DNA from 2 places in the Nocardioides houyundeii genome. Region 2 is predicted to be linked to the other one. Evidence: riboswitches for the same ligand, from Rfam matches in the RefSeq annotation. Region 2 holds a riboswitch; the other holds the start of a gene.
The links. A riboswitch is a leader RNA that binds a small molecule or an ion and turns the genes downstream of it on or off. The one in region 2 is predicted to bind thiamine pyrophosphate.
Positions count from the first base shown of each region.

Region 1: another riboswitch for thiamine pyrophosphate. It lies ahead of C0R66_RS16055 (thiamine ABC transporter substrate-binding protein); the one in region 2 lies ahead of thiE (thiamine phosphate synthase).

Region 1 covers NZ_CP025581.1:3,332,764-3,340,314, forward strand. The annotation lists gene C0R66_RS16045 (ABC transporter ATP-binding protein) at 1-594, opposite strand, end outside; gene C0R66_RS16050 (ABC transporter permease) at 599-2,263, opposite strand; gene C0R66_RS16055 (thiamine ABC transporter substrate-binding protein) at 2,260-3,345, opposite strand; TPP riboswitch at 3,337-3,456, opposite strand; gene C0R66_RS16060 (sulfotransferase) at 3,464-4,396, opposite strand; gene C0R66_RS16065 (MBL fold metallo-hydrolase) at 4,398-5,480, opposite strand; gene C0R66_RS16070 (hypothetical protein) at 5,572-6,834, shown strand; gene C0R66_RS16075 (hypothetical protein) at 6,971-7,417, shown strand; gene C0R66_RS16080 (glycoside hydrolase family 65 protein) at 7,414-7,551, opposite strand, start outside.
Region 2 covers NZ_CP025581.1:964,491-972,041, forward strand. The annotation lists gene C0R66_RS04665 (ABC transporter substrate-binding protein) at 1-1,056, shown strand, start outside; gene C0R66_RS04670 (ABC transporter permease) at 1,059-1,937, shown strand; gene C0R66_RS04675 (ABC transporter permease) at 1,934-2,722, shown strand; gene C0R66_RS04680 (ABC transporter ATP-binding protein) at 2,719-3,774, shown strand; TPP riboswitch at 3,814-3,923, shown strand; gene thiE (thiamine phosphate synthase) at 3,922-4,524, shown strand; gene C0R66_RS04690 (FAD-dependent oxidoreductase) at 4,535-5,602, shown strand; gene thiS (sulfur carrier protein ThiS) at 5,599-5,787, shown strand; gene C0R66_RS04700 (thiazole synthase) at 5,784-6,548, shown strand; gene C0R66_RS04705 (thiamine phosphate synthase) at 6,545-7,168, shown strand; gene thiD (bifunctional hydroxymethylpyrimidine kinase/phosphomethylpyrimidine kinase) at 7,165-7,551, shown strand, end outside.

The sequences.
Region 1 (7,551 bases), 1.5 Mb from region 2:
CGCCTCGTCGTGGTCGTGGGTGACCATCAGCGCCGTGGTCCCGGACTCGCGCAGGATCCTGGCCAGGTCGGCGGCCAGCGACTCCCGCAGCGCGGCGTCCAGCGCGGAGAGCGGCTCGTCGAGCAGGAGCAGCCGGGGCTGGACCGCGAGCGCCCGGGCCAGCGCCACGCGCTGCCGCTCGCCGCCGGACAGGGTGGCCGGCATCCGGTCGGCGTACCCGGCCAGCCCGACCAGCTCCAGCAGCTCGGCCACCCGCGCTGCGACCGTCGCGGGGGGCACCCGCCGCAGCCGCAGCGCGTAGCCCACGTTGCGGGCCACCGACAGGTGGGAGAAGAGCTGCCCGTCCTGGAACATCAGCGCGAACCCCCGCCGGTGCGTGGGACGCCCGGCCAGGTCCTCGCCGTCGAAGCGGACCGTCCCGGCGCTGACCGGCTCCAGCCCGGCGATGCTGCGCAGCAGGGTGGACTTGCCGCAGCCCGAGGGACCGAGCACGGCCAGCACCTCGCCCCCCGGCAGGTCCAGGGAGACGGAGTCGACGGCGACCAGGTCGCCGTAGCGCACGGAGACGTCGCGGAGCGAGAGGAGGGCAGCCATGTCGCTAGAAGGCTCCCACGGCCGGCACCCGCAGGCGCTCCACGGCGAGCATCACCACGGCCGTGACGCCGGCCAGCACCACCGACGCGGCCAGCGCCATGCCGTAGTTCATCTCGCCGGGGTTGCCGATCAGGCGGAAGATCACCACCGGCACGGTCGGGTTCTCCTCCCGGGCCAGGAAGGAGGTGGCCCCGAACTCCCCCAGCGACGCCGCGAACGCGAAGCCGGTGGCGGCGAGCAGCGGCTTCCAGACCGCGGGGACGTCCACGGTGAGGAAGGAGCGCAGCGCGCCGGCCCCGAGCGAGGCTGCGGCCTGGCGCTGACGGTCGTCCAGGCCGGCCAGCACCGGGACCAGGGTGCGGACCACCAGCGGCAGCGCCACCAGCGCCTGGGCGATCGGCACCAGCAGCGCCGAGTCCCGCAGGTCCACCGGCGGCCGGTCCAGGGCGATCAGGAAGCCGAAGCCGAGGGTGACCGCGGAGACTCCCAGGGGGAGCATGAACAGGCCGTCGAGCCAGGACCGCAGCCGGCGCTCGGCCCGGGTGTGGGAGCGGCGCGTGACCATCACGGCCAGGACCAGCCCTAGGACCAGCGCCATCGTGGTCGCGTCGGCCGCGGTGCGCAGCGAGGTGGCCAGCGCCTGGGTCACCGGGACCAGCAGCGCCCGGTCCTCGCCGGTCCCCGAGAGGGCCCGGTAGTTGCCCAGGCCCCACTCGCCCCCGACCCGCAGCGAGCCCACCACGAGGGTGACCAGCGGCGTCGCCACGAACACCACCAGCACTCCGGTCATCGCCATCGCCGGGAGGTCGTGCCGGGTCGGGCGTCTCGGCGCCACGGCGCGACGCGACACGGTCGTGGCACCGTTGCGGGTGCGGCCGGTGAGCACCAGCAGTGCGGTGATCAGCACCAGCTGCAGCACCGAGAGCGCGGCGGCCGCCTGCAGGTCGAACAGGGTGGTGGTGAGCAGGTAGATCTCGGTCTCCACCGTGGCGTAGCGCACCCCGCCGAGCACCAGCACGATCCCGAAGGCGGTGGCGCAGAACAGGAACACCACCGAGGCGGCGGAGACGATCGCCGGTCTCAGGGCCGGGAGGGTGACGGTGCGCAGCACCTGCCACGGCGAGGCCCCGAGCGCCGCCGCCGCCTCGCCCGGCCGCGGGTCCAGCCCCTCCCAGGCCGCCCCCACGGAGCGGATCACCACGGCTGCGTTGAAGAACGCCAGGCCCGCGACGATCGCGACCGGGGTGCCGTCCAGGCCCAGGAAGCCCAGGGGCCCGGACTCGCCGAGCAGCTGTCGGAAGGCGACCCCCACCACGACCGTGGGCAGCACGAACGGCACCAGCAGCGCAGCTCGCAGCACGGCGCGTCCGGGCAGCGCGAGCCGGCTCAGCGCGTACGCGGCCGGCAGTCCCAGGAGCAGCGAGAGCGCGGTACCGGCCAGCGCGGAGCCCAGGGTGAAGGCCAGCACCCGCCCCACCCGGGGCCGGGCCAGGACCTGGAGCACCCCTGGGACGTCGAGGTGTCCGTCGACGACGAAGCCGCGGCCCACCATCGCGGCGACGGGCAGCACGAAGAAGACGCCGAGGACCAGCAGCGGCCCCGTTGCCAGGGCGCCCAGGACCAGCAGCCGCCGGGGCGGCCGCACCCCGCTCGCCGGGTGAGGAGTCACTCGGTGGTGAGGTCGGTCCACTGCTGGAGCCACTTGTCCCGGTTGGTCGCGATGTCGGCGGGGTCGACCGTGTAGGGGTCCTCGGGGCGGGCGGCGTACCGGGCCCAGTCCTCGGGCAGGTCCACGCCCGTGACCACCGGGAAGACGTACATGCTCTCCGGCAGCGCCGCCTGGGTCTTCGGCTCCTGCAGGAACGCGACCAGGTCCCTCGCACCCTCGGGGTTGGCCGCACCCTTGAGCACCCCGGCGTACTCCACCTGCTGGAAGCAGGTCTCCAGCAGCGCGCTGGTCGTGGACTTCTCCGCCCCCTCGGGCACGGTGAACGCGGGTGAGGAGTCGTAGGAGACCACGATGGGCCGCTCCCCGCCCTCGCCGCCCTGGGTGAAGTCGGTGTAGTAGGCGTCCGACCAGCCGTCGACGACCTTGAGGCCGTTGTCCAGCAGCTCCGACCAGTACGCCGGCCACTCCTCGCCGAAGGCGGCGACCGTGGTCAGCAGGAAGGCCATGCCCGGCGATGAGGTCGACGCGGCCGGGGTCACCATCAGGTCCCGGTACGCCGGCTTCGTCAGGTCCGCCAGCGTCCGCGGCGGGGCCACGTCCTGCTCGGCGAACCAGGTGTCGTCGATGTTGACGCAGACGGCCGCCACGTCGACCGGGGTGAGCCGGTCGGAGCCCTCGGGGAGCTCGTAGCGACCGGCGCCGGGGGCTCGCGGCGGGTCGTAGGGGGCGAAGACCCCTTCGTCCAGGACCCGGGAGGCGAAGGTGTTGTCGACCCCGAACGCCACGTCGCCGGTGGGGTTCTCCTTGGTCAGCGCCAGCTTGGCGCTCAGCGCGCCGGCGTCGCCGGAGGAGCGCACCACCACCTCGTGGCCGTACTCCTCGCGGAACTCCGCGAGCAGCTCCTCGGGCAGCGAGAAGGAGTCGTGGGTGACCAGCACCACCTCGCTCGCCCCGCCGGCCTCGGCGGCCTTGTCCTCACCCCCGAGCAGGCTGCAGGCGCCGAGCAGCGCACCGGTCAGTGCCAGTGCCGTCGCCCGGTGGAACGTGGTGAGCCTCGGGCTCGTGCAGGCGTGCGTGTTCACGTGATGACTCCCTTCGCCGGTGCTAACCGGAGCAGGTTCTTAGGGTCTGCGGCGGATCCGCACTCTCAGCACCCGAGTCCTCGCGGACGAAGTGCTCCCCTGTCTTGTGCCGGCCAGCCTACAGATAGCCGAACCGCTTCAGCAGCGGCCACGCGATCGCGGTCACCACAGCCCGGTCCGAGCGCGACATCCGGGTGCGCCACGCGTCGTCGGCGCGCAGCTCGGTGATCCCGGTGCGGAACCGCATCGGGTTGCCCGCCACCGAGTGGCTCGGGTGCAGCTCGATGCTGTGGTCGTCCACCATCGGCAGCTCCGGCCGGCCCGGCAGCCCGAGCGCGTCCCAGGCCCCGGCAACGGCCTCGGCCGGGGAGGCCACCAGGTCCTCGTAGCGCAGCCGGGTCACCGGGACGCCGCGCCAGGCCAGCCCCTGGACCGTCAGGTTGCCCGACATCCACAGGGCGGTGCTGCGGGCCGGGGAAAAGCGCGGCATCGGCTCGCCGTCCGCCTCGGGGCGGGCCACCACCTTGGCCCAGGAGTGCGCCACCCCGCGGGCGTCGCGCACGATGTGCAGCACCCGCAGGTCCAGGTCCTCAAGGTGGCTCAGGGTCACGGCCGTGGGGATCTCCTTGCTGGAGTCGACCAGGATCCGGGCGCCGCTGACCTGCTGGGCCGCGGCGTAGACGGCGCGGAACCAGCCGGCGTACTCCTCGATGGCGGCGCGAGTGGCGGCGTCCGGTCGGCGCCGTACCGTGCGCGGCAGCCGGCGCTGGCGGTCCACCTGCGACTTGAGCTCGGCGATCCGGTCCACCTCGACCCGCTCCCACCCATCGAAGGCGAGGCGCCCCACCTCGCTCCAGAAGGGGCACTGGTGGAACGGGCACTGGCACGCGCACAGCTGGTCCTCGCGCACGCCCCGCTCCCACAGGTGCACGACCTCCCCGAGCAGGGTGACGCCGTCGATCTCGGCGAGCAGCCGCTCCGCCAGGGTGGACCCGCTGCGTCCCCAGCCGGCGATGTAGAGGACCAGCGGGTCGCCGGGCTGGCCGCCCATCTCAGGCCTGGCTGACGCGCCGGTAGACGTCCACGCCGTCCACGTCGGCGACGGTGACGTCGCCGCGGGCCACCAGCAGCACCAGGTGGGCCCGGGTCTCCATCGTGGCCAGGGCGGTGTTGAACACGTCCAGGCTCTCCAGCCGGCGCTCGTGCCGGGTCCAGCCCAGTCCACCCGCCACCTCGTACGCCGTCCGCTCGCCCGAGCCCACGATCTCCAGGCACTGCGCCAGCCGGTGCTCGTGGTGGGCCAGCAGCTCCTCGGCCCTGGCGTGCGAGGAGGGCGCCAGGGGTCCGTGGGCCGGGAGCAGGCGCAGGTCGGGCAGGGCGCGGACCTTGGCGAGCGAGGTCATGAAGTCACCCAGCGGCTGCTCCGGGGTCCCGCCCTCGAAGCCGATGGAGGGGGTGATGGTGGGCAGCACGTGGTCGCCGGAGAAGAGCAGCCCGGCCGCGGTGTCGGCGAAGACGAAGTGGCCCTGGGTGTGACCCGGCGTGGCGACCGCGTCCAGCCGGCGCCCTCCCACGGCGATCTGGTGGTCGCCGTCCAGCCAGGTGTCGGGGTAGCCCCAGACCGAGGGGTCCGGCTCGGCCTCCCCGGCGTGGTTGCCCCAGATCTTGGCGATGTCGGTGGCACCGGCGCGCAGCAGCATCGCCATGTGCGGGTCCCCGCCGCTGAAGCCGTCCTGGATCTCGTCGAGCGACCCCTTGTCGCCGATCCCGAGGCTGACGTGGGCGCCGTGCTCGGTGCGCAGCGCGACCGCCTGGGTGTAGTGGTCGCGGTGGGCGTGGGTGACCAGGAAGGAGCGGATGTCGGCCGGGGTGTGCCCCAGCAGCGCCAGCGACCGCTCGAGCACCGCGCGGGCGGCCTCGATGGCCCAGCCGCCGTCGATCAGGGTGAGGCCGTCGTCGGTCTCCACGGTGTAGACGTTGATGGCGCGCAGGCCGTCCATCGGCAGCGGGAGCGGGATCCGGTGGACGCCGGGCGCCACCGGCCAGGCGCCCTCCTCGGTCCAGGCGGCGCCCGAGTCCGGCGACACCGCACCGGCGGTCGAGGTGGACGGGGCGGCAGGGGTGGTCTCAGTCATAGCAGCGCCACTGTAAGCGGTGCCAGACCGATCGGTCTCAACGCTCGGCTGCGGCCGGCACCCAGGGTCCGGTTGAGGCAGGCTGTCGCGGATGACGGTGCTGGCGAGGCAGAGCGGGACGGTGGCCCGGAGGCGGCCACCGGCCCTGTGGCGTCGCGCGCCCCTGGTCGCCGGAGCCGGCCTGGCCGCCACCACCGGGGCGGCACTGGTGATCGCGCTCCTGGTGCGCGCGGAGTCGATGTCGCTCGCCGAGGTGCTGACGATCACCACCCTGCTGGTGGGCGGCGCTTTCGGCGCCCAGCTCGTCGGCGACGTCAGCGGCGATGCCTTCGTGGTCTCGGGCGAGGTCTCCGGCGTCGCGCACGCCGCTCCGCTCACCCTGCTCCTGGTCGCGGCGCTGACCCTGGGCAGCGTTTTCCGGCGGGCCACCCGGTACCACGACCGGGGCCGAGCCGTAGCGGGCGACGCCCTGGCCACTGCCCTGCTCCTGGCGCTCGCCGTGCTGGCCATGAGCCTGGCCTTCCGCTCGGGTTCCGGGCCCTTCCTGGTGGCCACCGACAACCTCGAGCCGCGCGACGCCGGCAACGTGGGCGGCGAGGTGGGCGTCGCGCCGGTGAGCGGGTTCCTCGCCACCTTCGCGGTGACGCTCGCGGTCCTGGCCCTCGCCTCGGTGCGCCGCGCGGACTGGCACGGGGAGCGGATGTCCCGGTGGGCCGAGCTCTGGCGTGCCCCGCTGCGGGGCGCGCTCACCCTGCTGCTGGTCCTGCCGGTCGCCGGCGTGCTGGGCGCGCTGATGCTCGCCGGCGGTCAGGAGACCTCGCTGCCGGCCGACCCGGACCCGGCCACCGGGGTGGGCCTCGGCCTTGCCGCGGTGGCCACCTGGGGGTACGCCGTGCTGGCCCTGGGCGCCTTCGCGCGGGTCGGCTACTCGGTGGACGGGACCGCCAGCGGCGGCTTCGACGAGGTGACCCCGCTGTCGTCGTACGAACGCCTGGGCCACTGGACGGCCACCGAGCCCGGTCTGTGGGGGTCGGTCGCGGTCACCTGCGCGGTGCTGCTGCTGTGCGCCGCCGTGGTGGCGCGGCACTCCCGGGGACCGGCCCGCCTGGCCGGCGACCTGGGACGGTGGCTGCTCCTGCTGGCCCTCGGCCTGCCGGTCCTGGGCCTGGCCGCCCGGCTCCGCGGCACCGGCCAGGCGCGGGGGCAGGCCTGGGGCGAGCCCGGCGCCTCGGAGTTCTCCGGGACCCTCGGCGTCTCCGTGCTGGAGTCGGCGGGCCTGCTGCTGGTCGTCGCGGCGGCCGCCGCGCTGGTGGTCGCCGCCCTCGCCCGGCGCCGCGCGCGCCCGCCCGGATAGCTACCGGTCAGTCAGTCTTGTCCGCCGCGGATCCGCGGCTCACACTTGAACCCTCGGACGGATGAGGGCCATGGAAAGACTGCTTGCCGAACTCTCAGCATCGCGCCGGGCCCTGACACACAGGCTCGGTGAGGCGATGGTGGCGGAGCCTGATCGGGAGACCGGGTCGCACCCGAGCATCGACGCCTTCTTCTCCGCGATCAGCCGGCACGCCGCCGCCGTCATCGTGGTGCTGCTCCCGGCGGCACGCGTCCGGCTCCCCGACGGCCGGGCCCGGGCGCGGGCGTTCGTCCAGGAGACCCGCCGGATGGACCTGGCTCTGGGTCAGGTGCAGTCAAAGCTGGGAGGCCTGGCCCCGGCATCGCGCCGGAGCTGGGACTCCATCTGGGCCGACGTACGCCGGGAGCTCTACACGCTGTGTCGCCTGGAGCGCCGGATGGCCCGCGACATGGCCGACGTCTCCCGCGAGGACGACCCGGACTGGCGGGAGCTGATCCGGGAGGCGGAGTCCCAGGTGCCGACGAACCGCCGCCCGCGGCCGCCCCGGCAGCGCCTCGACCGCGTGCTGTGGCGGCCGAGCTAGCCGCGGTCGGGCTCCATCGCCCAGTTGATCTCCGAGTACGGGTCGTGGCGCTCGTTGATCTGGACCGGATCGGGCACTCCGGCGGTGATCCGGGTGCCGTCGGCACGGATCCCTCCGCTGTGCGGCTTGTCCCC
Region 2 (7,551 bases):
GCCGCACCCGAGTCCGACAACGGCTCGGGGGGCGGCGACAGCGATGCCGCCAGCGCCACGAGTGCCAAGGACCTGGGTGGTCTCGACGCCCTGGTCGAGGCCGCCGAGGAAGAGGGCGAGCTCAACGTCATCGCCCTCCCGCCCGACTGGGCCAACTACGGCGAGGTGATCTCCACCTTCGAGGACAAGTACGACATCAAGGTCAACTCCGACCAGCCCACCGCGGCCAGCCAGGAGGAGATCAACGCCGCCAAGGAGCTCAAGGGCACCAAGCGCGCTCCCGACGTGTTCGACCTCGGGCAGTCCGTCGCGCTGGCCAACACCGACATGTTCGCGCCCTACCAGGTCGAGACCTGGGACACCATCCCCGAGGAGTTCAAGGCTCCCGACGGCGAGTGGGTCAACGACTACGGCGGCTACATGGCGATCGGCTACGACTCCGCCGTCGTCCCCGACGTCACCGAGGTCGCGGACCTGCTCAAGCCCGAGTTCAAGGGCAAGGTCGCGCTCAACGGCGACCCGACCCAGGCCGGCGCGGCGTTCAGCGGCGTGATGATGGCCGCGATCGCCCAGGGCGGCTCGCCGGACGACATCGCCCCCGGGGTGGACTTCTTCGCCGACCTCAAGAAGGCCGGCAACTTCCTCACCGTCGACCCCGACTCGACCACCATCGAGCAGGGCACCACCCCGGTCGTCATCGACTGGGACTACCTCGGTGCCGCGGCTGCTGCCAACGTCGACACCTGGAAGACCGTCGTGCCCTCCGAGGCCGTGGTCGCGGGCTACTACTACCAGGCGATCAACGCCGACGCCCCGCACCCGGCCGCGGCGCGGCTGTGGCAGGAGTTCCTCTACAGCGACGAGGGCCAGAACCTGTGGCTCAAGGGCGGTGCCCGACCGGTGCGCGGCGAGGCCATGGCCGAGGCCGGCACCATCGACGCCAAGCTCTGGGACGCCCTGCCGGAGGTCACCGGTGACCCGGTGATCCCGAGCAACGAGCAGACCGAGACCGCGGGCGCCTACCTGGCCAAGAACTGGTCGAAGGCGATCCGCTGACGATGTCCGATCGAGCAGAGGGAGGGCGGGGCCGTCGGCCAGCCGTCGGCCCCTTCCTCCCGCTGCTGCCCTTCCTGGGGTTCCTGCTCGTCTTCCTGGTGGTCCCCACGCTCACGGTGGTCGTGGGCGCCTTCCAGGACGAGTCCGGGGCATTCACCCTGGGCAACCTCGACGCGCTGACCAGCGACGCCGCCCTCACGGCGCTGCGCGGGTCGTTGGTCCTCTCGGGCGCCACCGCGGTGCTCGGGGCGGCGCTCGGGGCGGTGCTCGCCTTCCTCGTGGTCTCCGTGGGGCCGAGCAGCCTCATCCGTCGCGCCACGCTCTCGGTGAGTGGCGTGCTGGCCCAGTTCGGCGGCATCACCCTGGCCTTCGCCTGGATCGCGACCATCGGCCCGGTCGGGATCGTGACGAACGCGATGAGCGACTGGTTCAGTGCCGACCTCTACGGCAGCGGGTGGCTCTTCGGACTCCCCGGCCTCGTCGTCGTCTACACCTACTTCCAGGTCCCGTTGATGGTCATCGTCTTCGCGCCCGCCCTCGACGGGCTGCGGCAGGAGTGGCGTGAGGCCGCGGTCAACCTCGGAGCCACCCGGGCCCAGTACTGGCGCCACGTCGGGGTCCCCCTGCTGTTCCCCGCGTTCCTCGGCTCCGCGCTGCTGCTCTTCGCCAACGCCTTCGCCGCCTACGCGACCGCAGCGGTGCTGGTCAGCCAGGGCCAGCCGATCGTGCCGCTGCTGATCCGCCAGGCCATCACCAGCGAGGTGCTGCTGGGTCAGGCGAACGTCGGCTTCGCGCTGGCCCTGGAGATGATCGTGGTGGTCTCGGTGGTCATGCTCGCCTACAACCTGCTGCTGCGACGGACCTCGAGGTGGATGCCGTGAGGGTCACCGGTGGATTCCGGGTGCTGCGTGCCCTGGCCCTGATCGCCTTCGCGGCGTACTTCTTCGTGCCGATGCTGGCGATGTTCGACTTCTCCACCCAGGTGCGGGGCAGCGCCCCGGGTCGCACCTGGGACAACTGGCGCTTCATGGTCAGCGACGAGGACTTCCGCTCCGCGATCGTCACCTCGCTGCTGCTGGCGTTGTTCACGGTGGTGCTGATGGTGGTGCTGCTCGTGCCCACGATGGTCTGGACCCGGTTGCGGGTGCCACAGGCGCGCCGGCTCATCGAGTTCCTGTGCCTGCTGCCGCTCACCATCCCGGCCCTGGTCATCGTGGTCGGGTTCAGCAACGTCTTCTCCTGGGTCACCCTCCTGCTCGGTGACTCCGCGCTGACCCTGACCTTCGCCTACGTGGTGCTGGTGCTGCCGTACGCCTACCGGTCGATCGACGCAGCGCTGTCGGCCATCGACGTCACCACCCTGGCTGAGGCGGCGCGCTCCCTGGGCGCGGGCTGGGCCACCGTGATCCTGCGGGTGATCGTGCCCAACATCACCGGTGGGGTCCTCGGCGCCGCCTTCATCTCGGTGGCCCTGGTGCTGGGAGAGTTCACCTTCGCCTCGCTGCTGCACTTCGACACCATGCCGGTCGCGATGGCCTCCATCTACAAGAGCAACGGCCCGGCCGCGATGGCAGGCGCCCTCGCGACCATGGCCCTGACCACGTTCCTGCTGCTGGGGTTCACCTTCCTCAGCCGGAACCGCCACCAGCAAGGAGCCGGACGATGACCGCCCCACCGATGACAGGACGCGGTCTCGCTGTCCAGCTCAAGGACCTGACCCGCGTCTACGGCTCGGTGCGCGCCCTGGACGGCTTCGACCTGGAGATCGACCCCGGCGAGATGATCGTGCTGCTGGGTCCCTCGGGCTGCGGCAAGACCACCGCCCTGCGCATCCTGGCCGGCCTCGACCGGGCCACCTCGGGGACCGTGAGCGTGGGCGGACGGGACGTCACCAGGGTGCCGGCCAACAAGCGGGACATGGGGATGGTGTTCCAGGCCTACAGCCTCTTCCCGCACATGACCGTGATCGACAACGTGGCCTTCGGGCTCCGGCTGCGCGGCACCGGCCGCGCGGCGCGCCGCGAGCGTGCCGGTGCGATGCTCGACCTCGTCGGGCTCCACACCCAGGCCGACCGCTACGCCCACGAGCTCTCCGGAGGTCAGCAGCAGCGGGTGGCACTGGCTCGCGCGCTGGCCTTCGAGCCGTCCGTGCTGCTGCTCGACGAGCCGCTGTCCGCGCTGGACGCCAAGGTGCGGGTCCAGCTGCGTGACGAGATCAGACGGGTGCAGCTCGAGGTCGGGACCACCACGTTGTTCGTCACCCACGACCAGGAGGAGGCGCTCGCCGTCGCCGACCGGGTGGGTGTGATGAACGCGGGACGGCTGGAGCAGCTGGCACCTCCGACCGAGCTCTACTCCGCGCCGGCCACCCCGTTCGTGGGGGCCTTCGTGGGACTCTCCAACCGGCTGCCGGCGCACGTGGAGGGCGCCGAGGCCGTCGTGCTCGGCCAGCGGGTGCCCGTGCTGGCCGGCTCCGCCACCGGCGAGGGGCTGGCGCTGGTCCGCCCCGAGTCGATCGGGCTCGTCGCGGATCCCGGAGCCACCACCACGGTCACCTCCGTCGGCTTCCTGGGTCCGGTCTCGCGGGTGCACTGTGCGCTGGAGGACGGCACGGACGTCCTCGTGCAGCTGGCCAGCTCGGCCGCGACGCAGCTGCGCCCCGGCGACCGGGTGGCGCTGACCGTCTCCCCGGCACCGGTGCTCGTCGCGGGTCGCTGAGACGTCTCGACGTGGTTGCCTGGCGCTGCTAGCGTCGGAGGCGTCCACCACGGGAGCCTGCGGCAGCGGGCTGAGAGGGAGCTGTTCCGCTCCGACCGTCGAACCTGATCCGGGTCATGCCGGCGAAGGAAGCGTCGAGGAGCTCACGTGTACCCCACCATCCTGCCCCGTCTGTTCTGCCTCGTCTCGGCCACCGACGACCTGACCCTGCTCACCGCCCTCGCCGAGGCCGGGGTCGACGGCTTCCAGGTCCGGGCCAAGGGGGCCGGCGACCGCGAGCTGCTGGCGCTGGTCACCCTGGTCATCGCGGCCGTCCGCTCCCACGGCGCCACCGTGGTGGTCAACGACCGGGTCGACATCGCCCTGGCGACCGGGGCGGACGGCGTGCACCTGGGAGCCGACGACCTCCCGGTCGCGGTGGCGCGACGACTGGCGCCCGACCTGCTGGTGGGGGCGACGTGCCGGGACCCACAGGCGGTGGCGCAGGCGCGCGCCGACGGGGCGACGTACGCCGGGTTCGGGCCGGTTTGGGGCACGCGCAGCAAGTCGGGACTGCCCACGCCCCTGGGACCGGGGGCGATCGAGTCCGCTCAGGGGGTGCTGCCTCTCTTCGCCATCGGCGGGGTGACCGCGGCACGCGCGGTCCAGGCGCGCGCCACCGGGGCGCACGGTGTCGCGGTCATCGCGGGGATCTGGGGCGCGCGAGATCCGGTGGCCGCGGCCAAGGAGCTCGTGACGGCGTCGGCCTGAGGAGCCTGACATGACCGTCGAGGACAGCACGCTCCGCGTCCGGGTGCTGGGCGCGGGGATCATCGGGCTCACCTGCGCCCTGGAGCTGGGGCGTCGCGGGCACCGCGTCGAGGTGGTCGACCCCGCGCCCGGCAGCGGCGCCTCCTGGGCCGCGGCCGGGATGCTGAGCCCGGCCGGCGAGGCCTGGCACGGTGAGGCCGACCTGCTCCGGACCGGTCGGCGCAGTGCCGACCTGTGGCCGGGGCTGGCCCAGGACCTGGGGGTGCCGCTGCGGCCGGTCGGCACCATGCTGGTGGCCCACGACGCCGGGGACGCCGACGACCTGGGCCGACTGCTGTCGCTCCTCACCGACCACGGCGAGCCCCTGGAGCGGCTCGACCCTCGCGACGCCCGGGTCCTGGAGCCTGCCCTGGCCCGAGGCTGCGCGGGAGCCGCTCTGCTGCCCCGCGACCACAGCGTCGACCCCCGGGTCGTGGTGCGGGCGCTGCGACGCCGGTGCCGGGTGGTCCCGGCCGCCACCGGGCCGGCCGACGTCACTGTCGTGGCGACCGGGACCACCCTGCCCCCGCCGTTCGCCCACCTGGTGCGCGGGGTCCGCGGGGAGGTGGTGCGCGCGCACTGCCCCGACCCGCCCCGGCGCACCCTGCGCGGCTGGGTGCGGGGCACTCCGGTCTACGTCGTGCCCCGCCCGGACGGCGAGGTGGTCATCGGTGCCACCCAGAGCGAGCACGCCGCACCGCCGGTGGTGACGCTGGAGGGCCTGGCGACCCTGCTGGCGGCGGCGCGGACCCTGCTGCCCGGACTGGACCGCGCCACCTTCGCCGAGGCGGTCGCCCGGGACCGCCCGGCCTCCGTCGACCACCGTCCGCTGGTGGGTGCCACCCACCTGCCGGAGGTGCTGCTGGCCGCGGGGCACCACCGGCACGGGGTGCTGCTGGCCCCGCTCACCGCGGTGCTGATCGCCGACCAGCTGGACGGCGGTGCGAGCGAGCCGGCCTGGGACCCACGTCGATTCGACGCCGTCCACCCGCCGACCGGGGCGTGGCAGACGGCGCCGAGCAGGAGCGTGCCGCAATGAGGATCGTGCTGAACGGCTCGCCCGCCGAGGTGCCGCCGGGCACCGTGGCCGAGCTGCTGGGGGGCCTTCGTCCCGGAGTCGCGGTGGCCGTCAACGGCGAGGTGGTGCCGCGAGCGGCCGTCGGCGGTCGCGAGCTGGTCCCCGGTGACGTGGTCGAGGTCGTGACGGCGGTGCAGGGCGGATGACCGGCCTGCGCGTCGCAGGGGTGGAGCTCACCTCCCGACTGCTGCTCGGCACCGGGGGACTGCCCCGGCTCTCGCTGCTCGAGCCCGTGCTGGAGGCGGCTCGTCCCGGTCTGGTCACGGTGAGCATGCGGCGCGCCGGGGGCGGTGGGCAGAACGGCCTGCTGGGCCTCCTGGGTCGGCACGGGGTCCGGGTGCTGCCCAACACGGCCGGTTGCCGCTCGGCCCGGGAGGCGGTGCTGACGGCTCGGCTGGCGCGGGAGGCCCTGGGGACAGACTGGGTCAAGCTCGAGGTGATCGGCGACGAGGAGTCCCTGCTGCCCGACGCCGTGGAGCTGTTGGAGGCCGCGGAGCAGCTGGTGTCCGACGGGTTCGCGGTGCTGCCCTACATGGGCGCCGACCCCGTGCTCGCCCGACGGCTCGCCGACCTCGGCTGCGTCGCGGTGATGCCCCTCGGGTCGCCCATCGGGTCGGGCCTGGGAGTGATGGACCCGTTCGCGGTGGAGTCGGTGGTGGCCGCGGTCCAGGTACCGGTCGTGCTGGACGCCGGCATCGGCACCGCCAGCGACGCGGCCCTGGCGATGGAGCTCGGCTGCGCCGGAGTCCTCGCGGCCTCCGCGGTGACCCGGGCCGCCGCCCCGCCGGTGATGGCGCGGGCGCTGCGCCTGGCGGTGGAGGCGGGGTACGCCGCCCGGGAGGCCGGGCGCATCCCGCGCCGCGCCACGGCCCGGGCCTCGAGCCCCCGCGATGGGCGGATCGGATGAGCCCCCGCACCCGTCGCGCCCCGGGGCCCGGTCCCGCGGGTCTCGCAGTGCCGCCCAGACTGTTCCTGGTCACCGACCGCAGCCAGCTGCCACCGGGACGCGACCTGGTCGGCACGATCGCCGCGTGTGCGAGTGCCGGACTGGGGGCCGTCATCGTGCGCGAGCACGACCTCCGGCCGGCGACGCGCCGGGCGCTGGTCGCCACGCTGGCCGAGCTGGCGGGCCTGGTCGTGGTCTCCTCCCGCGTCGCGGATCCCGCCGCGCACGGCCTCCACCTCGCCGCCCATCAGGAGCCGGAGCAGCTGGGGGAGCCGGCCGGTCCCTGGGGCCGCTCCTGCCACTCCCGCTCCGAGGTCGTCGCGGTGCGGCGCGCCGGGGGGCGCTGGGCCACCCTGTCGCCGTTCGCCTGCTCGGCGAGCAAGCCCGGGTACGGGCCTGCGGTGCCGCGGACCGCGTACCGCGGGCTCCCGCTGCCCGTGCTGGCGCTCGGCGGGGTCGGGGTCGACAACGCCCGCCAAGCGCTGGAGGCCGGGGCCCACGGGGTGGCCGTGATGGGCGAGGTGATGCGGGCAGCCGATCCTGCCGGGGTCGTGGCCCGGCTGCTGGAGGTCACCCGGTGACGCCGAGGAGCGGGCGCGGCACTCCGCCGGTGGTGCTGACCATCGCCGGCACGGACTCCGGCGGCGCGGCCGGCGTCGCTGCGGACCTGGCCACGATCGGTCAGCTCGGCGCCCACGGGGCCTGCGTGGTCACTGCGGTCACCGCCCAGGACACCACCGGCGTACGGGCGGTCCACCCGGTGCCGCTGGAGGTGGTCTCGGCGCAGCTGGACGCGGTCCTGGAGGACCTCCCGGTGGCGTGCGTGAAGACCGGGATGCTCGGCTCGGCCGACGTGGTCGCGCTGGTGGCCACCCGCGTGCGGGACCTCGGGCTGCCCCTGGTGGTGGACCCGGTGCTGGTGGCCACCAGCGGGGCGGTGCTCGGCGACACGGAGGTGGTGGCC